Regions from separate parts of the Bacillus sp. FJAT-27231 genome, predicted to be linked through region 3. Evidence: riboswitches for the same ligand, from Rfam matches in the RefSeq annotation. Region 3 holds a riboswitch; each other region holds the start of a gene.
What was found. A riboswitch is a leader RNA that binds a small molecule or an ion and turns the genes downstream of it on or off. The one in region 3 is predicted to bind glycine.
Positions count from the first base shown of each region.

Region 1 (6,826 bases), 1.3 Mb from region 3:
AAACCTCTAATGAAATGGAGGCTTACAAAGTTTATTTAAGAGACTGCCGCATTTTAGGTCCTATTTCATTGTTAATGGCTTTTGCGATTATGCTGACTTTAAGAGCAGAAACACCTTGGCTATACACACGCATGATGAATGATTTGCCTTTGTTGTTCGTTTCACTCGGCTTCTTTTTAATTGGCGGGATTAGTCTGTTCCTTCCATCCTTTCCGAACAAAGAAGAGAGGGGAATGCCAAGAATTGCCGTCATTGCGGTTACAATTCAATATTTCATTGCTAGTTATGTGTACGGGAAAGCTCATTTGCCGTATATGGTCTATCCTAACGTAACGATTCAATCAGGCTTCACAGACCCCAATTCTTTTATGGCTGTGTTCATCACGTACATTGCCGGCTTTGCCATTCTCTTTCCCGGCTTTATTTATTTTTGGAGATTGTTTATGCACGATAAAAAATACTTGCGGCAAAAAAGTTCCTAGCCATGAAAAAAGCTTAACGGGCTACAAGCCCGTTAAGCTTTTAGACTATTGAGAAACGTTGGCTTTCTTCGTTGCTCGCCAGATACTGCGCCTCGAAAGACAAACTTTTTCAATCAGCCTGATGATATATAAAGTAGACTTTGCTTACAATCATTCCTACCAATAAAAAACGATGGTGAACAGCCTAAAAGCTTTGCTTTATTGCTGCCAATAATCCAGCACGGACGTAACCAGTACTGACAACGCGTAGATAAGCAAAATGACTTGTAACAAGTTTACTTTTCTCTTGCGTTGATTTATGAAAAAAAGCCCTATACAGATAATTGCTAGGAGGATACTCGTCACATTGAGTAAAAGTTGGTTTTCTACCATTGCTCTTACGTAAACACGATTGTTTTATTACCATGAACAATAATTTTATCCTCCACATGCCAGGAAACCGCCTCAGCAAGTACACTTCTTTCTACATGACGACCAGCAATCTTAAGGTCTTCTGCTGTGTAACGGTGATTTACCCGCAGGATGTCCTGTTCAATAATCGGTCCCTCATCTAGCTCGTTTGTCACATAATGCGCAGTCGCTCCAATTAATTTTACCCCACGGTTAAAAGCTCGCACATAAGGATTTGCCCCTACAAATGCCGGCAAGAAAGAGTGATGGATGTTAATGATTTGATTTGGATATTTTGATATAAAACCAGGAGAAAGGATTTGCATGTATCTCGCTAAGACAATAAAGTCTACTTTTCCTTCCATTAGTTCCATTGCTTTTTGTTCCGCCTCTTCTTTCGATTCATGGGAAAGCGGAATATGGTAATACGGAATGCCATAGCTCTCTACTACTTCTTTTAAATCTGGATGGTTACTAATCACCATTGGAATTTCAACTGGGAGCTCCTTTGATTTCCAGCGCCAAATTAATTCTAACAGACAATGATCCGCCTTAGAGACAAAGATAGCCATGCGCTTGGCTTTTTCTTTGTTTCTTAATTCCCACTCCATTGGATAGGACTCGGATAACTCCCGCAACCCTTGTTCAAGCTTCTCAACGGCTGTATCCGTCTCTTCCATATCAAATTCAATTCTCATAAAGAAAATGCCGTCTTTTGGATTCGTCGTATGCTGGTCAAATTGAACAATATTCGCTTTGTGCTCCAGCAAAACATTTGACACAGCTGAAATAATGCCCGGCTTTTCCGGACAAGTGACTAACAATTTAAAGTAATTAAGATTCCCCTTTTTATGCAAAACTCTTCCTCCATCCTTAAATGTTATATTCATTTCAAAAAGAACTACTCTATCGCACAGTCGCTTGAAGTAAAGCTTTCCCCCACTAGAAAACCTAATTCTTCTGTGTAATCAACCTGTGTTTCTGTATCTAAGTACCGTTCGGTAAAACGATCCATTCGAATTTCAATTCCTTGACAGTCAATCACTTTATCATTTCGGCGCGGCTCATCAAATACAAGCTGAAACCTCACAGATACACCACATCCGCCAGCGACATCCGCATCAATTCTTGGACTATTCTTTTCCTCTAGTACCATTGCTTTTAACTGTTTTACAGCCGGCTCTGTTAATCTGATCACGATTATTCCACCCCTTCCTGTAAGCGTTTTCCCTGGTATATACCCTTCTCCATTTGTCGGCTTTCAACCACTTCCCGACACTTTTTATACACGCAAAAAAGGACAGAAAAGGGTAACGTTCCCTTCTCTGTCCTTTTACCTGAGAGTTTAACTCCATCCAGCGATCGGATTGAGCCTTCCCCTTTGGTGGCGTATTTAAACGCGCTCTCCAGAGGTGCGTCCCATTGTGGTTCTTCTACCTGAGAGATTGATTCCAAGGGTCTTTTTGGAACTTGCTCCTTCGGTGGCTCACTGCTTGCACTCTCCCACAATCGTCATCCGCTATTTTCATTCAGAATAATTGAAATATTAATGATTGTCAATTGCTTTTATTTTTCTTTGACGATTCCGCTTACAAAAAAAGAGGGAACCATTAGTATCCCTCATGACGAAAAATCAAAAACCGTTCATTGTCATTCTTTTCATAGAGCCCTGGCACCTTCACTTCTTTTAAAAGCTGAAATGGAGTATACATCTCGAGAAATTGAATGTATTCGGCCGTTGGGTAGTAAAGAACAATATCAACAGACCGCTGTTGTTCTTCAACTGAGCTCATAATATTGTGAACGACTTTCATAAAAATTTGGATAGAAAACGGGTTAAAAAAATAAAAGCGATTATCTTCCTTCCCAATTTTATAGTCCTCTGCGGCACAACATTCAAAGCGGATAGAACGAACGGGACTCTTTTTTTTCTTCATATACTCGGCCAGATTTTCAATCGCTTCCTGGTATAGCTGTCCATTCACCTCAACCCCCGTGCCCCGCACGTTAAACCGATAGTGAATATAAAATAACAGACGCCCTTTTCCACAGCCGAAGTCTACGACTCCGTCCGTTCTCTTTAGCTCGTATTCCCGGAACAACTCGTCTATTGCTTCATAAGGGGTTGCTTCATAACGATTATAATGAAGCGACTGATAGAGCCATTCCCATGTGCCGCCTGTCTGAATTTTGAGCAGACGGTCGTACTCTTTTTCATTCATTGCAGTTCCCCAATTCGTTTTTCTCTATTATAAGACAGCCGCTTTCTCCTGCTCAAATAACGATCCTATCTCTGTGGTCAGTAAAATGGCGAACATGGCGAGTAACGGACACTCCCCTTACTCAAACAAGCTTTTAAACTCTCCATATCCTTCTTCGTCTAGCTTATCCTTTGGCACAAAGCGAAGAGCGGCTGAATTAATGCAGTAGCGCGCCCGATCTGGACCGGGACCGTCATCGAACACATGGCCTAAGTGGGAATCAGAGGTTTTCGCCCGTACTTCAATCCGCCTCATGCCATGAGAAGTATCGAGCTTTTCCTCTAACTCTATACGGCGCAAGGGCTTTGTAAAACTCGGCCAGCCGCAGCCAGCATCATATTTATCAGTCGAACTAAACAATGGCTCTCCTGAAATAATGTCGACGTAAATCCCCTCTTCTATATGATTCCAATACTCATTGCGAAACGGTGGTTCCGTTGCGTTATGCTTTGTCACTTCATATTGAAGCGGTGTTAATTCTTGACGCAATTGCTCATCTGTTTTCCGATTCTTCCAATTTTCACGAATAAACTTTGCCCGTCCAGACCCTTCTCTATAAAGATTATAATGGAAAGGGTTCTTTTTATAATAATGCTGATGCTTCTCCTCCGCCCGGTAAAAAGGACCTGCCGGCAGGATGGCCGTTACAACGGGCTTTTGAAAACGGCCGCTCGCTTCAAGCGCTGTCTTCGAAGCCTCTGCTAATTCTTTTTGTTCTTCGTCATGATAAAAAATCGCCGTTTTATAAGACAAGCCCCGATCATTAAATTGCCCGCCCGCATCTGTCGGATCAATTTGCTGCCAGAATAGTTCCACTAATTTTTTATAGGGAAAAACAGCCGGGTCAAACTTTATTTGGACCGCCTCATAGTGGCCGGTTGTATCAGAGCAAACCTCTTCATATGTCGGATTTTCCGTGTGACCGCCTGTGTAGCCTGAAACAACCTCTTTAATTCCCGGCTGCTCGTCAAAAGGCGAGACCATGCACCAGAAACATCCTCCGGCAAACGTAGCTAACTTCCATTGTTCAGCCATGAAACAACACTCCTTTACCTCTATTTTTTGTTTCCAATCTTCAAAAGTTTTTTATATGCCGATAAAAATTGACCCCAATCCCTTTTTTCACCCCAAAAGCTGCGAATGAGATTGGCAAATGCTTCATACTTTCCTTCATAAGGGAACCAGTTCACTTCTCTTTTCTTATGACCCTTGTCTACCATAACAGCGGTCTGCACACAAAAACTCTGCATGCCCACATCTCCATGATAAGCGCCGATCCCTCCTTCTTTTACTCCTCCATAAGGAAGATAAGGATTGGCTACAGTGATAATGACATCGTTAATCACAGCATTTCCCGATATGAGCCGGGATACAATCCGTTTCCCCCGATCTAAGTCGGCCGTCCAAACGCTGGCATTCAGGCCAAAGCGGGTATCATTCGCTAAAGCAATGGCTTCCTCTTCCGTCTCAAAGGACATAACCGGCAGCACCGGTCCAAATGTTTCTTCTTGCATAATCGCCATTTCGTGATCAACCTTCGTTAATATTATAGGTTTAATAAACATCTGATCCTCCCCCCACTGATCGGGATGGTCACCGGCAATCAATTCTGCCCCTTTTTCGAGTGCGTCTTTTACATGTGCTTTAATGATGGCGGTTTGTTGAGGGAAGGTCATCGAACCAATATCGCTGTCAGCAGCTGTCCCTTGCTTTAAAGCTTGTGCTTCCTGAACTAAACGGTCGACAAACTCTTGATAGATGGACTTGTCCACATACACCCGTTCAACTGACATACACACTTGACCGCTATTTGTAAAAGCTCCCCAAATAGCTCCTTGTACAGCTCTTTCCATATTGGCATCGGCGCAAACAATCATCGGATCTTTGCCGCCAAGTTCCAACAAAGTCGGGATCAATTGTTTGGCTGCTTCTGCTTGAATAATTTTTCCTGTTCGGACAGAACCCGTAAAGTGAATAAAATCAGGCTTTCCTTTTACGAGGGCTGCGCCTAGTTCCTTGCCGCCATGGGCAACTTGCAATAGACCAGCGGGAAAACCAGCTTGTTCAAATAACTGTTCAATCAGTACTCCCACCATCGGGGTAATTTCCGATGGCTTTAAAATAACAGCATTTCCCGCAACGAGCGCTTCCACAATCGGAATCATCGAAAGCTGAAACGGAAAATTCCACGGAGAGATGACTAATACTGTTCCCCGCGGCTTGTATTCAATGTAAGAGTATTTTCCAATAAATGCAATCGGCGTTTTTACTTTTCTTGTTTTCAACGCCGCTGCCGCCCTCTTTTCAATATGTGAAATGGAATCTACAACGGTCATTACTTCCGTTGTTAAAGCTTCAACAGCAACTTTTCCAGTGGAATCATGAATGACTTTCACGATATCGTCTAACTGTTCCACAATAGAAAGCCTTAGCTTTTGAAGGAAATGAACCCTTTCGGAAATTGACAAGCCAGACCAAGTTAAAAAGGCTTTATTCGCGTTGGTATATAGGTCTTTAGCTCTCTCTAAAGGCGTCTCTTCTAGTGTGCCAATTACCTTCTTCGTTGCCGGACTTTTCACCGTCCATGTCATGTCTGTTCCTCCTTAATGAACCACAATCATCTTGTCGTGACTTTTCGATGCTTCTGATAAAATTGTACAGCAGCTGGAACATAATCGGCAAAGTCTGGACACTGAATGCCGGCACCTTTTAGCTCTCTTATCGCTTCTGGACGGTCATACTCTGTTTTCAATAGAAAATACTGAATCATCTCTTTTTCTGCCAGGATCCACCGCCGATAGCAAGGAAGAAACAATAGGTAGCGGAATCATATATTGGATGTTTGGCCTATTAGCGTTTCACAAATGACCCGATAGACATCCTTTGTTTTATAAAGGTTCGGATCTGTTAAAGGATAAACCTTATTTTCGCCTCTCGGGTCCAGTGCTAAAAAGCAAGCGGCACTTACAATGTAATCAACCGGAACTAAGTTAAATCCTCCTTCTCCTTTTCCAAGGTAAGGAATCGGTAACCTCGCAAGCTTATCTAAAAATCTCATCATAAAATAAGGCCCATCAAAATGGCATTCACTCATTACAAAAAAAGACAGGCCGTACCCAAAGAGGTCGTGTCTGTCTTTTGCTTATCCATAAGTGGTCATTCTTTATCAGAATCGGAAAACTCGGATTCAATTCGTTTCATGAATTCTTCTGCAGCACTGTACCCTTGCTGCTGCAAATACCAGTTATTCGCTGCCGCTTCAATTAATCCGGCTACATCACGACCCGGCTGAAGCTGAATTTGAATGTGTGGAACACGAACACCCATGTATTCTGTGAACTTCGTTTCAACTTCCAGTTCGTTATTTAACGTATTGTTCTGCCACTTCGTCAGCTCAATATCAAGCGCAATCCGCGTCTCTTCCTGAAAAGCCTTTCGTCCATATAAACGGACGACATTCAACAAACCAACACTGCGCAACGCGAGGAATTCCTTGTTCTTTTCATCATGAGTACCGAGCAGCGTTTGCGGACTTAGCTTCTTGAGTACTACGATATCATCCGCAACCAATCGGTGCCCGCGGCCAATCAGTGTGTGGGCGGTTTCGCTCTTTCCAACTCCTGATTTCCCCCGCAGCAAAATGCCGATTCCCGAAACATTTACACAAACGCCATGTACGGCAATTTCCTGTGC
Region 1 covers NZ_LFZU01000001.1:4,043,561-4,050,386, forward strand. The annotation lists gene AC623_RS19325 (cytochrome d ubiquinol oxidase subunit II) at 1-482, shown strand, start outside; gene purU (formyltetrahydrofolate deformylase) at 860-1,762, opposite strand; gene AC623_RS19335 (iron-sulfur cluster biosynthesis family protein) at 1,774-2,070, opposite strand; glycine riboswitch at 2,196-2,284, opposite strand; glycine riboswitch at 2,288-2,388, opposite strand; gene AC623_RS19345 (SAM-dependent methyltransferase) at 2,483-3,094, opposite strand; gene msrB (peptide-methionine (R)-S-oxide reductase MsrB) at 3,212-3,661, opposite strand; partial or broken gene msrA (peptide-methionine (S)-S-oxide reductase MsrA) at 3,647-4,168, opposite strand; gene AC623_RS19355 (aldehyde dehydrogenase family protein) at 4,189-5,724, opposite strand; gene AC623_RS21650 (hypothetical protein) at 5,751-5,903, opposite strand; gene AC623_RS19360 (hypothetical protein) at 5,961-6,194, opposite strand; gene hprK (HPr(Ser) kinase/phosphatase) at 6,290-6,826, opposite strand, start outside.
Region 1: another riboswitch for glycine. It lies ahead of AC623_RS19335 (iron-sulfur cluster biosynthesis family protein); the one in region 3 lies ahead of gcvT (glycine cleavage system aminomethyltransferase GcvT).

Region 2 (6,826 bases), 770 kb from region 3:
TAGAGAACGGCAAAAAGGGTGAAAAGCGAACAGCTGTTGCTTTTTTTGCTGATTATGTTATAATAAGAACTGTAGCTAAGCTTCGGACATAGAGTCCAATTCCTATTTTTATAATGGGGACGTTACGGATTCGACAGGGATAGTTCGAGCTTGGGCTGCGAGCCGAGGGGATCGTCCTCGTAAAAACGTCAAAGCCAATAATAACTGGCAAACAAAACAACAACCTCGCTTTAGCTGCCTAATAACAGCTTGAAGCGGTTCCTCCCTCCATCGCCCATGTGGTAGGGTAAGGGACTCACTCTTAGTGGGCTACGCCGTAGTTCTCCGCCTGGGGACAAAGGAAGAGATGAATCAGGCTAGCTGTCCAGACGCCCGTCGATAGGCAAAAGGAACAGCGAAACCCGTAATATATCGACTACGCTCGTAGACGTTCAAGTGCCGTTATCTTTGGACGTGGGTTCGATTAGTAAATAGTCGCCTTGTATGGTAACATACAAGTGAAAATTCGGCTTTATCGGTGAAACCTAAGTCATCGAATGATGATAAGGCAATGCCGAGCGGTATGTGGAGCAATCCAACAGCCGTGTATCGACTTATAGGCTGCCACTTAGCGGGCAGTACTAGGATGCGGGAAGCTGCCTGAGAGATCTGGGTAAAACTATTTTTCGCATAAGACGCCGAAGGACCTGTCTTACTACGCAGGTTCAAGATATAGTCAGTGCCATGACGAAAGCATGGAAAAGCACGTCCCACCGTCTCCACCATACATAATTTGGTGGATATTATCTAGTTAATTAAAAGACTTGCCAAACGTGGCAAGTCTTTTTGTGTTCGTGAACGAGAAGGAGGTCTTTAACAGTTTTTATATGTTAAAAAAGGCTTCCTCAAATAATAATTTTGCTTTTAGCATAGCTGTTGTATACTTTCCATTTCGAGGAGTGACTCTGTCGTAGTGTTCCAATATCCATTTGGCTCGATTTCTTTTTTATCTATTCTGAGATAGGGGGAAACTTCTTTTAAAATAATCAACACACTCTCTTTGTTCTTTATAGACAATGTATAAGAGTCCTTGTGAAGGCCAGGCTTATAATTCTTCTTGTTACTAATGGCTCCGCCGGTCAGTGTTTGAATGTATAGAAGAAGCTCTTTATCCGACGAAGAAATGGTAATGCAAGGACGCCGATGTTCTCTTTGATGCATTCTAGTTAGTGTGATAGAGCCTTCCCCGTCTATAATTCCTGCTAAATAGCCCGCTTCCCAATCTTTCATGTCCTCTCCCCCTAAATTATTGTTATTCCTGAAAAAATGGAAGCTTTATGAAAGAAAAAACTCGTCAAGTTGTGATGATCATCAACTTGTATAGAAGCTTCAAAACATAGAATTGTTATTTCTATGAGTCTATTTTTCTAAGAAAGGATAATAAAAATTAAGTTTTTATTTAGATAATGATCCAAGTATAGGGTTTAGATACGAGAAGCCTTACTAACCCAGCGCATAACAGCCGTGATGACATCTTCCAGTTCTCTGCCGATTGGGGTTAAGGAATAGATGACTTTTCTTGGGGAGGATTCGAATGTCTTCTTTACGACTAGTCCTTCGTTTTCTAGCTCCCGCAGCCGTTCTGTGAGGAGCCGGTCAGAGATGCCAGAGATTTCATTTAGCAATTCGTGATATCTTTTATCACCCTTTAGCAAAGTATAAATAATGATTCCCATCCAACGCTTGCCAATGAATTCAATCGTATGGTGAAAGTTATCGCAAATCGTCGCTTTGTCTTTATGTTTCTTCTGAAGACAATTCCATTCATTTTGTTCGCTCATTCTGATAACCTCAATGTTTTTATCTTAATTTTAGCATAGAGTATTTGACAACCCAAGCTTACTAGTAGTAAGCTTATTTTTGAACTTACTATTAGTAAGTTTAATTGGGAGGGAAAAGTATGATAACAACGATGCCAAGCTTATCAGAAGTCATTCGCAATCGACATTCTGTTAGAAAATATGATCCACATTATAAAATTCCGAGACAGGAAATAGAGGAAATGCTGCAAGAAGCCATGTTAGCTCCATCATCTAGTAATCTTCAGCCGTGGCGCTTTATCGTCATTGATGATGAAGAAACGAAGAAGGAACTGAAGGCTATTGCTTATAATCAGGAGCAAGTTGAGACATCTTCAGCAGTTATTGCCGTTTTAGGTGATATTGAGATGTACAAGAATGTCGAAAAAGTATACCGCAGCAGCTATGAGGCAGGTTTCATCGACGAAGCGAGCATGAACAAGCTAATTCAGAATACGAATAATACTTATCCTAATGCGCCTGTTGAAGCAAGAGCTAATATTGCTTCATTTGACACAGGCCTCGTCTCGATGCAGCTTATGCTGATTGCCAAAGCGAATGGTTACGATACGGTAACGATGGGTGGATTTGATAAGCAAAAATTTGCTGAGCGGTTTGATGTGCCAGAAAGATATATTCCAATTGTTTTAATCGCTCTTGGCAAGGCCGCTGCGCCAGCTCATAAAACGACCCGGCTGCCGCTTGAAGAAATGGTTCGTTTTATCTAATTAAATAAATACCTCTATCAATAGGGGAGTGAAGGAGCATTCCGCGATTTTGCGGGATGCTCCTTTGTTCATTTTATTAACGATAAAAAAATAACAAATTAATCAAAAAACAGTTGACAATTACAACTATTTTTAATATTCTAAACGAAACATAGCGGATGACGATTGTGGGAGAGTGCGAGTAATGAGCCACCGAAGGAGCAAGTTCCAAAAAAGACCCTTGGAACTAATCTCTCAGGTAGAAGAACCACAATGGGACGCACCTCTGGAGAGCGCGTTTAAATACGCCACCAAAGGGGAAGACTCAATCCGATCGCTGGATGGAGTTAAACTCTCAGGTAAAAGGACAGAGAAGGGAACGTTACCCTTTTCTGTCCTTTTTTGCGTGCAGAAAAGGTGACGAGATAGAGCACTTTTCTAAAAGAGAAGAGTGAAAAAGCTTGGTTATTCAGCAGCGAGCGAACGAAATGTAAACGAATAGGAGGCGTAGAGATGAGTTTGCAAAATAATGATTTCACTATTTTCGAAGCGATTGAGCATGAGAAACGTCGCCAGCATGAAACGCTGGAGTTGATTGCATCAGAGAACTTTGTCAGCACGGATGTTTTAGAAGCAATGGGAAGCGTCATGACAAATAAATATGCTGAGGGTTATCCGGGGAAACGTTATTACGGCGGCTGTGAATTTGTTGATGTGGCAGAGCGGACAGCGATTGAACGGTTAACGACACTGTTCGGTGCCAAGTATGCCAATGTTCAGCCTCATTCAGGGGCACAGGCGAACCTTGCCGTTTTTTATGCATTGCTTCAGCCTGGCGACAAAATTATGGGGATGAATCTTTCGCACGGCGGGCATTTAACTCACGGAAGTCCTGTAAGCATCTCTGGCAAGTGGTTTGAAGTAGTTTCTTACGGAGTCAAGGAAGATACACAATTAATTGATTATGACGAAGTAGAGGCGATGGCTCGTAAAGAAAAGCCCAAATTAATTATTGCTGGTGCAAGCGCTTACCCAAGGACGATTGATTTTGCCAGATTCAAAGAAATTGCCGATCAAGTGGGTGCAAAGTTCATGGTAGACATGGCACACATCGCGGGACTTGTAGCAGCCGGTCTTCACCCTTCTCCGATTCCTTATGCAGATGTAGTGACAAGCACGACCCATAAAACATTAAGAGGACCACGCGGCGGCTTTATTTTAACGAACGACGAAGAGATCATTAAAGCGGTTAACAAAGCGGTATTCCCTGGTATTCAAGGTGGACCGTTGATGCATATCATTGCCGCAAAAGCGGTTGCTTTTAACGAAGCTCTACAGCCAGCCTTTAAAGATTACGCCAAACAGGTGATTAAAAACAGCCAAAAACTTGGGGAAGTATTAAAGAAAGAAGGAGCAGCTCTCGTCTCTGGAGGAACGGATAATCATCTGATTTTGCTAGATGTGCGCCCATGGGGGTTAACTGGAAAAGAAGCAGAGCGTCTGCTTGAAGAAGCAGGAATCACAGTGAATAAGAATACGATTCCTTACGATCCAGAAAGTCCTTTTGTGACGAGCGGAGTCCGGATGGGAACTGCTGCCTTAACAACGCGCGGAATGAAAGAAGAACAAATGGAACAGATTGCCCAAGTGATTGCTGCTGTACTGAAAAGTAAAGGGGAGCCGGCAGTGGTGGCAGAGGCTAAAGAAAAAACTGCGTCTATCTGCGGAGTTTATCCGTTATTCCAACAGCCGATCAACGTATAAGAAAGGAGCATCATAATGGAATTTCAGAGTTGCTTTGATATTATCGGACCTATTATGGTTGGACCATCAAGTTCCCATACTGCTGGTGTTGTGTCGATTGGCAAATTCATTTATGAACTGCTGGATGGTTGTCCTGAAGAGGCAGACATTATTTTCTACGACTCTTTTGCTGAAACGTATCAAGGCCATGGGACAGATAAAGCACTTCTTGGCGGATTACTCGGCATGGGTACGGATGACCCGGGAATTCGGCATGCATTGCAGCTTGCATATAAAGCGGGTCTTGATTACACGATTGAACCTCAAGGGTCTTGCCTATTCTTTGATCATCCCAATACAACGATGGTAACCGCAAAAAGAGGGGATCATCTTGTAAAAGTAGGCGGAGCTTCGCTAGGAGGCGGTTTATCTAAAATCTTTATGATTAACGGACGAATGGTGGATATCCGTCTGAGCACAAGCGATGATTTTTCAGCCTTGGCTAAAAACTACCAAGTGTACCGATTAAGAGAAGAAATTGCGAGGAATGCCTGATGGAAATTTTATCAATGAGAGAACTTCTGGAATTCTGTGAAAAGGAACAGAAAACGATCGGTGAAACCATGCTGATGCTGGAAGAAAAGAAGTCAGGAAGAGATCAACAAACGATTCTTCGTATGATGGAAGAACGATTGATCAAGATGAAGGAAGCCGTTGATATTGGAACAAAGGATTCCTCTCCTGCACCAAGCGGTATTTCAGGGGGAGATGCCGTTAAGATGGGAGAGTACGTGAAGTCTGGAAAACCGCTTACAGGCAGCTATATTAGCCAGGCTATGACATTTTCACTCGCTACTTCAGAGAGCAATGCTCGAATGGGTGTTATTGTAGCCACTCCAACTGCTGGAGCAGCAGGCATTTTACCTGGCGTGCTATTCTCCCTGCATCAAAATGATGGAACGCCTTTTAAAGATTTGGTTATGGGATTATTTACGGCTAGCATGCTTGGGTATGTAATTGCCAATCGCTCATTTATTTCAGGGGCTGCTGGCGGTTGTCAGGCAGAGGTTGGCTCGGCAGCTGCGATGGCTGCCGGTACCATTACGGAATTAAAGGGAGGAAGCCCGCAGCAAGCGGTACATGCAACCGCTATAGCAATGAAATCTCTTTTGGGATTAGTTTGTGATCCTGTTGCCGGTCTTGTCGAAGTGCCTTGCGTTAAACGAAATGCAATTGGCACATCCATTGCTTTTTCAGCTGCCGATCTGGCTCTTGCCGGAGTAGAAAGCCGGATTCCGTGTGATGAAGTGATTGAGGCAATGTATAAGGTAGGGAAAGACATGCCAAGAACACTCCGGGAAACAGCTCTTGGGGGCCTTGCCGTAACGGAAACGGGACTCAAGGTTAAAGAACGGCTGTTTTGCAGTAAAAAATAACGAGAAGTTCGTAAGTCAATCCAGACATCATGCAGGGGGAACAACATGATGTCTGGATCTAACATCACGATAAAAGGGGAAGCGTGAGTTTGATCGCTACGTATTTTCAGAGGGAAGAAAGGATAGGGTATAGCTTTTGGGAGCTGTACCCATCCATGCACAAAAAAGACGTCACGATAGAGGTGCTGTCTTACACAAAAGGGGTTTACTAAGTTTTTATATAAATAAAAGAAAAAGCGTTGTAGAGAAAGGGAGAAAAGAAACAATGACAAAAGCGACTGCAGATTTACTATATAGCAAAGAGCACGAATGGGTATTTCAACTAAGTGGAAACCGTGTAAGAATCGGTATTTCTGATTATGCACAAAAACAGTTGGGTGATATCGTATTCGTAGAAAATCCAGAAGTGGATGGCGAAGTAGCAGCAAATGAATCGATGGGAACAATTGAATCGGTCAAGGCGGTATCAGAGTTATTCTCTCCTGTATCTGGCACGGTCGTGACAGTGAATGAGCTATTAGAAGATGAACCTGCGTTAATTAACGAGCAGCCATATGAAGACGGCTGGTTAATTGAAGTAGAAATGTCTAATCCAGAAGAGCTTAAAGAACTTTTAAGCGAAAATGGCTACCAAGAATTTATTCGTGAAGAAGAGTAAGCAGAGCATGAACGCTATTCCCTCCTTTATGTAAAACAAGAGAAGGGGAAGTTTTTCGTCAGGGATGAACAATCAAGCACACAGTTTTCCGTTCTATCTTTCGCACAATCGGTAGCTAGGACAGCTCAATACTGCATGACATACAAGAGAAAGAGACGGAAGACATTCCATTATGTATGAATGTAAGGCGAAACCACTGTGAATGAAGGGCATGAAAAAGTACTTTCTAACCTGCTCATTCTAGTGGTTTTAATTAAGTCAAAATTAAGTCAAGCGTGGTAGGAGTGGATGATATGGCGAATGAGTATGTCCGCAAACCGGAATGGCTCAAAATTAAATTAAATACAAACGAAGATTATACAGGACTAAAGAAAATGATGCGTGAAAAAAAGCTGCACACGGTTTGTGAAGAAGCAAAATGTCCTAATATCCACGAATGCTGGG
Region 2 covers NZ_LFZU01000001.1:3,488,171-3,494,996, reverse strand. The annotation lists gene smpB (SsrA-binding protein SmpB) at 1-22, shown strand, start outside; RNA gene ssrA (transfer-messenger RNA) at 124-466, shown strand; gene AC623_RS16875 (LAGLIDADG family homing endonuclease) at 904-1,269, opposite strand; gene AC623_RS16870 (winged helix-turn-helix transcriptional regulator) at 1,464-1,820, opposite strand; gene AC623_RS16865 (nitroreductase family protein) at 1,940-2,566, shown strand; glycine riboswitch at 2,725-2,826, shown strand; glycine riboswitch at 2,830-2,918, shown strand; gene glyA (serine hydroxymethyltransferase) at 3,059-4,309, shown strand; gene AC623_RS16850 (serine dehydratase beta chain) at 4,325-4,843, shown strand; gene sdaAA (L-serine ammonia-lyase, iron-sulfur-dependent, subunit alpha) at 4,843-5,724, shown strand; gene gcvH (glycine cleavage system protein GcvH) at 5,990-6,382, shown strand; gene lipA (lipoyl synthase) at 6,676-6,826, shown strand, end outside.
Region 2: another riboswitch for glycine. It lies ahead of glyA (serine hydroxymethyltransferase); the one in region 3 lies ahead of gcvT (glycine cleavage system aminomethyltransferase GcvT).

Region 3 (6,826 bases):
TTCAAGTCGTTTATGAAGAGGAGGGAGAGAAGTATGATATTTCCTGGGAAACGACGAAGGCAGCCGCTTGCTTTAAAGTATCGGGACAAGCTTCTTGTATTAACAAACAATAATGGCTTTACGATGGTAGAGTCTTTATTTGTTTTAATGATTTTTATTAGTATGGCTGCTCTCTTTCCTCTTATCTACGGGACCGTCTATCGGGTGGAGGAGCAGCTTGATCCAGAAAGAAGAACGGAATGGGAGTTGTTTGTACTGCAGCTGCGAAAAGAGTTATATATGTCTCATTCTCTGAAGATAACAGATGAGCAAATCACATTTATACAAGAAGGTGAAGTGGTTTCAATTGAGAAATATAAAGAGGGGATAAGGAGAAGGGTTGGAGGCAGAGGACATGAAATGATTTTGCAGGAAGTTTCTTCTGTGCAATTTTATCCGTGCGATTCCTCACTATGCACAAGAGCTGTTTTTAAAAACGGTGAAAAGGAAAGAGCGTATCTTCATCTTTTTGCAGGGGAAGCAATATGAAAGGCTTAATCAGTAATGAAAGGGGGGTTCTTCTCCCTTACACGATTCTTCTCTTTACCGTTGTTTGCACAGCGGCCATTTTTGGAACGGGAATCTTTGTCAGTAAGCAGAAAACAGCTTTGTTTTTAACAGACTACTATGAAACGAAAGTGATAGAGTTCATGGCACTGCAGGAAATTTTCATGCTTCTGGAAAATGGAGAGGAGATTTCCGGTATGTACCGTACAGATCGTGGGGATGTCACATATAAAGTGATACCAGACGAGACAGAGGAATTAGTAGCGATTCATTTAAAGACGGCTAAAGCAGAAACAAGATTTTCAACAAGGATAATTTATAGCATGGCCGATCGACAAATTGTCCGCTGGATTGAATAGCAGGTGTTTAGAACGAGCAGAAATTGGAAAAAATGACACCGACTGCAGGAGGCGGTGTTTGTGAACGAATACGTAAAATATTTTATTGCAACGTTTCTTAGTTATTGGAATGAACCGAAGCAAGTAAGAAGAGAAAAACGTTACCAGAAACGGGCTGGGCGTGCGGCCTTTTCTTCTAGATGGTTTGGTTTGCTTCCTTGGGCGCTGCGCCAGCTCTTTTATAAAAAGTGATGGCGCAGCGCTTTATTTAGGAATGCAAGTAAATCACCCCACCATTAATAATATTCACATCGATCTTTGGAGAATATTGTTTTTCTAATGCCGCCTTTTCGATAAAATAAGCCTCAGGTTTTTCTTCGTCTTCATAAAAAGAATCAAGCAGGAGGGAGTCTTCCTCCCATTCTTTTTGTGCTTTTACCGCCCATTGATGATTTTCTTTTTCAAGCTGGGAGGTTAAAAAGCGCTGCAATCGCTTAACGCCGCTTTTTGGTTTAATTAAGGGAGTAATGGTAAAAGAAAAATCAGGGATTTTTGATACGAGCTGTTTACGGTTGAGTACGTCCATGAACTCTTCTTGAATCATTCCGTTAATTAAATTGAGGCCAAGTGAATAAAAGATATCTTTTTTATGATTGGCTTCATAGGATACTTTTACATTTATTAAAAGCCATGGATGAAGCGGCTGGCGATGACCGGTGGCTCTTTGTTCGTAGAGCCTGATAAAACGGGTATGTTCTTTCGCCGATTGAAAAATCTGTTGCAGACGAGGGGTGCCGAAGTGGATAGATTCCCCTTCAAGATCAGCCGGTATTTTGGTTTGATCGGTAATGAAGGTTACGGAAAGCGGCTCCGCTTTCATTCCAGTTTTTTCGGCATAATGCCAATAAAAAGGCCGATTCATCAATTCTTTATCAATGGCAGGCGTTAGTTTGACACTAAGTGACCCTTCTGTTTTCTCTAAAAAAGTACATTCAGTGGCTTTAAAATAGTCTTCAAGAAATAGATGAATTTCGTTCTTCACTAAAGCGCTCCTCCTCTTTTTTCCACTCGTTGGCTAATTCGATGGCCGCTTCAAGGTTTTTCATTTTGACGTGCAGCTCTCCTTCTGTTTTGGAGTGCTGAAAAATATCCACTAAATGTTCCTGCATATTAGGAAGATCGATTCTCTCTAAAATATCATCTAGTTGCCCGACAGCCTGCTCAAATAGATGGATTTTTTCATAGAGCAGCTGCAGAATTCGGTCTTCAATTGTATCTTCAATGCTGAAGTTATAAATGCACACATCTTTTGTTTGTCCGAATCGATGAACACGGCCGATCCGCTGTTCAAGTCGCATTGGATTCCAGGGAAGATCAAAATTAATGACATGGTGGCAAAATTGTAGGTTTAATCCTTCGCCGCCCGCTTCCGTCGCGATTAGAATCTGAGCCTGCTTCTCGAAAAGCTGCTTCATCCAATCTTTCTTTCCGCGTTTAAACCCACCGCGGAAGGGGACGGATGTAATCCCGTTTTGTTTAAAGAACCACTGTAAATATAGCTGCGTTGCCCGGTATTCAGTAAAAATAATTACTTTGTCATTAATCGATTGAACGAGCTGAAGTGCTTTTTCTGCTTTAGAGTTGTGCGTAATGTTCTGTATATGTGACAAAGCGTTTTGAAAACTCTCTGGAAAATCAAGATGGTTTCCATTCAGCTTCTTCGCCATGTTTCTTAAGGTGAAAAAGACGGCTTCTTTGCTGCTGCAGGCTTCCCGCTGCAAAGTAAGCAAGGAAAAAGCAGACCGTACATCATCTGGCTGGCTGCGGACGAGCTGTTCAAGAGCTTGATAGAGCGAGCGTTCTTCCTCTGTGAAAGTCACTTTAACGGATTCTACTTTTCTGGCTGTCCACTCCACACCTGTATCCTGCCGACGGTTACGAATCATCACTTTATTCATGAGCTTAATTAAATGGTGATGGTTTTGTACTTGCCGGTCTCCTTTTTTAAACTGCTCACTAAACTGTCCTTCGCTTCCCAAATGACCAGGCTTTAATAGCGAAACGAGATGGAACATTTCATCAAGCCGGTTTTGAATAGGTGTCGCTGTGAGTAATAGGCAAAATTTCTTTTTTAAGTGACGGACAAATTGATAGTTTTTTGTTTTATGGTTTTTTAATTTATGAGCTTCATCAATAATAACTAAGTCATAGTCTTGTTCATAAATTTTTTCCTTGTGCGGACTTCGTTTGGCTGTATCGATCGAGGAAATGACGATATCATGCTCATCCCAGGCATAAAACTTCTTTTGGGCAATAGCAGGAATGTAAAATTTAGTAGTTAACTCATGGGCCCATTGAGAAACGAGAGAAGCCGGAGCTAAGATTAAAACTTTTTTCACGAGGCCGCGAATCAAATACTCTTTTAATACTAGCCCAGCTTCGATTGTTTTGCCGAGTCCTACTTCATCCGCTAAAATAGCTTTGCCATTCATTTCTTCCACTACTCTTCTAGCTGCTTCAAGCTGATGCGGAAGAGCCGTAAGTTCCGGCAGAAAGCTAGGAGCTAACAATCCTTCAAAATCAGGGACCATCATTCGTCTTTCCATATTAATAGTCGATTGGAAAAGCGGCCAGCTCCCCCAAGGCCCATCTTGTTCGAGTCTTTTTTCTAATTCCTCTTCCCAGCTATGATCGAAATAAATTTCCACATCCATTTGAAAAACTCCTTTATAAAATATGTTGCCGAAACCTTACCTTTAATGGTAGGATGTAAGTGAACAAAATATTATGTCATTTTGCAAAAAAGCGAATATTGTTGATTTACTCTAATCCGATGTTCATAGTATGCCCATTTATTAACTAAATATAGCGAATGAAGGCGAGGGGAGAGACTGTTTATACAGCGCCGAAGGAGCAAACAAGCTTTTTGTGAATCTCTCAGGCAAAAGAACTCTTGCTGGACGCGACTCTGGAGAGCGTTTCGTTAACGAAACCACCAAAGAAGACAGCCTGTTTACCAGGTTAAACTTTCAGGTTCAAGGACAGAGAACAACTTGTAAAAGCTGTTCTTTGTCTTTTTTTATGCAAAAATAATGGGCTGAACCGCAGGAAGACAATGAAAGGGGTAGGGAAATGGGAGAATTAAAGCGCACACCATTGTTTGAATCGTACCAGCGATCTGGAGCAAAAACGATTGATTTTGGAGGATGGGAACTGCCTGTTCAATTTTCAAGTATTAAAGAAGAACATGAGGCTGTCCGCACAAAGGCAGGGCTTTTTGATGTTTCTCATATGGGGGAAATTACAGTAAAGGGAAAAGACTCCTTAGCCTTTCTACAAAAAATGATGACGAACGACTTGTCAAAGCTCCAGCCAGATCAAGCAATCTATACGATTATGTGTAATGAAAAAGGCGGAGCTGTCGATGATTTGCTCGTCTACATGCTAGCTGAAGATGATTATCTACTTGTTGTGAATGCAGCGAATACAGATAAAGATTTTGATTGGCTGAAGAAGCATCAAGCAGGAAATATAGAAGTTGAAAACGTATCAAAAGACTGGGCACAACTCGCTATTCAAGGTCCTGCTGCTGAAGGAATTTTGCAAAAGCTAGTGGCTGATGTGGATTTAAGTGAGATTAAGTCTTTTAAGTTTAAGCAGGAAGTTAGAATTAACGGGATACCAGCTCTCGTATCACGAACTGGTTACACAGGAGAAGATGGCTTTGAGATTTATAGCCGAAGTGAAGATGCCCCTAAGCTATGGGAAGATCTTTTAGAGGCTGGCAAAGAAGACGGTCTTCTTCCATGCGGACTCGGTGCGCGTGATACCTTACGCTTTGAAGCGAACCTTGCTTTATATGGACAGGAGCTAGCTGATGATATTTCACCACTTGAAGCAGGCTTAGGTTTTGCAGTAAAGACAAACAAAGAGGACTTTATTGGCCTAGACGTGTTGAAAGAGCAGAAAGAAAATGGTCCGAAGCGGAAATTGATTGGTCTTGAGATGATAGATCGGGGAATTCCGCGTCACGGCTATCTTGTTTTTTCCGGTGAAGAAGAAGTGGGTCATGTAACGACCGGTACTCAATCACCGACGTTAAAGAAAAATATTGGTCTGGCTTTAGTGAAAGCAGAGTATGCTGTACCTGATCAAGAGCTGCAAGTAGAAATCCGCGGCAAAAAATTAACAGCTAAAACGGTAAAACCACCATTTTATAAACGCTCAAAATAAGAAAGAGAGAAGGGGAATATAATGAAGCATCGTTACTTGCCGATGACAGAAACGGATAAAAAGGAAATGCTTGCAACAGTGGGTGTCCAAACGGTAGATGAATTATTTGCCGACATTCCTGAAAAAGTACGTTTTCAGGGATTATATAATATTAAAGAAGCAAAAGCAGAACCAGCGTTGAAAAAAGAATTAAGCGCAATGGCTGCTAAAAACATCAATGCGAAACAATATGCTTCCTTTTTAGGGGCAGGTGTATATGATCACTATACGCCGTCTATTGTAGACCACGTTATTTCTCGTTCAGAATTTTACACAGCTTACACACCGTACCAGCCAGAAATTTCCCAAGGGGAACTGCAAGCGATCTTTGAATTCCAAACGATGATTTGCGAATTAACGGGTATGGATGTAGCGAACTCTTCTATGTATGACGGAGGCACAGCGTTGGCGGAAGCAGCTATGCTAAGCGCTGGTCAGACGAAAAGAAAGAAAGTACTCGTATCAGAAACGGTTCATCCAGAGTCACGCGATGTGTTAGCGACTTACGCAAAAGGCCAAAACATTGAAGTAGTGGTAATCCCGCACAAAAATGGAGTAACAGACATTGATCAGCTAAATGAATTAGTCGATAACGATACAGCAGCTGTGATCGTTCAATATCCTAACTTCTTCGGTGCGATTGAGTCACTTTCTGAAGTAGAAAAAGCGGCTCATGACGCAAAAGCCATGTTTGTTGTTTCTTCTAATCCACTTGCTCTTGGTGCACTGACACCTCCAGGAAAATTTGGTGCTGATATTGTGATCGGTGACGCTCAGCCATTTGGCATTCCGGCTCAATTTGGCGGACCGCACTGCGGATACTTTGCAGTAACGAAAAAGCTGATGCGTAAAGTGCCAGGCCGTCTCGTTGGCCAGACGCATGATGATCAAGGACAACGCGGCTTCGTATTGACGCTGCAAGCACGCGAGCAGCATATCCGTCGTGACAAAGCGACTTCTAACATTTGCTCCAATCAGGCACTTAACGCTCTTGCAGCCAGTGTAGCTATGACAGCTTTAGGTAAAAAAGGTGTGCGTGAAATCGCGACACAAAACTTGCAAAAAGCATTTTTTGCTAGAGAGACGTTAAAGCAAAATGGAGTAGAAGTCTTGTTTGAGGGACCTGTATTTAATGAATTTGTTATTCGCCTCAATAAACCGGTAAGAGAAGTAAACCAAAAGCTGCTTGAAAAAGGCATTATTGGCGGTTATGACCTTGGTCTTACTTACGATGGTCTTGAAAATTGCATGCTCGTTGCTGTGACAGAACTGCGGACAAAAGAAGAAATTGAACTTTTTGCAAAAGAATTGGGGGATAGCCATGAATAAGAAGGACCAAGAGCTTATTTTCGAATTGTCTCAACCAGGGCGGATTGGCTATAGTCTGCCTGAATTAGATGTACCAGAAGCAGATTTGTCTGCCCTTTTGCCTGCAGGATATTTACGTGAGGAAGAGCCGGAACTTCCGGAAGTCTCTGAACTTGATATTATGCGTCATTACACAGCGCTATCAAATAGAAACCATGGTGTGGATTCTGGATTTTATCCACTTGGTTCTTGTACGATGAAATACAATCCGAAAATTAATGAAGACGTTGCTCGTTTTGAAGGTTTTGCTCATGTGCATCCCCTTCAACAAGAAGAAACTGTACAAGGAGCAATGGAGCTAT
Region 3 covers NZ_LFZU01000001.1:2,719,919-2,726,744, reverse strand. The annotation lists gene AC623_RS21535 (type II secretion system protein) at 1-113, shown strand, start outside; gene comGF (competence type IV pilus minor pilin ComGF) at 34-528, shown strand; gene AC623_RS13085 (competence type IV pilus minor pilin ComGG) at 525-905, shown strand; gene AC623_RS21120 (YqzE family protein) at 966-1,136, shown strand; gene AC623_RS13080 (YqhG family protein) at 1,153-1,926, opposite strand; gene AC623_RS13075 (DEAD/DEAH box helicase) at 1,898-3,598, opposite strand; glycine riboswitch at 3,757-3,847, shown strand; glycine riboswitch at 3,851-3,931, shown strand; gene gcvT (glycine cleavage system aminomethyltransferase GcvT) at 4,017-5,117, shown strand; gene gcvPA (aminomethyl-transferring glycine dehydrogenase subunit GcvPA) at 5,139-6,485, shown strand; gene gcvPB (aminomethyl-transferring glycine dehydrogenase subunit GcvPB) at 6,478-6,826, shown strand, end outside.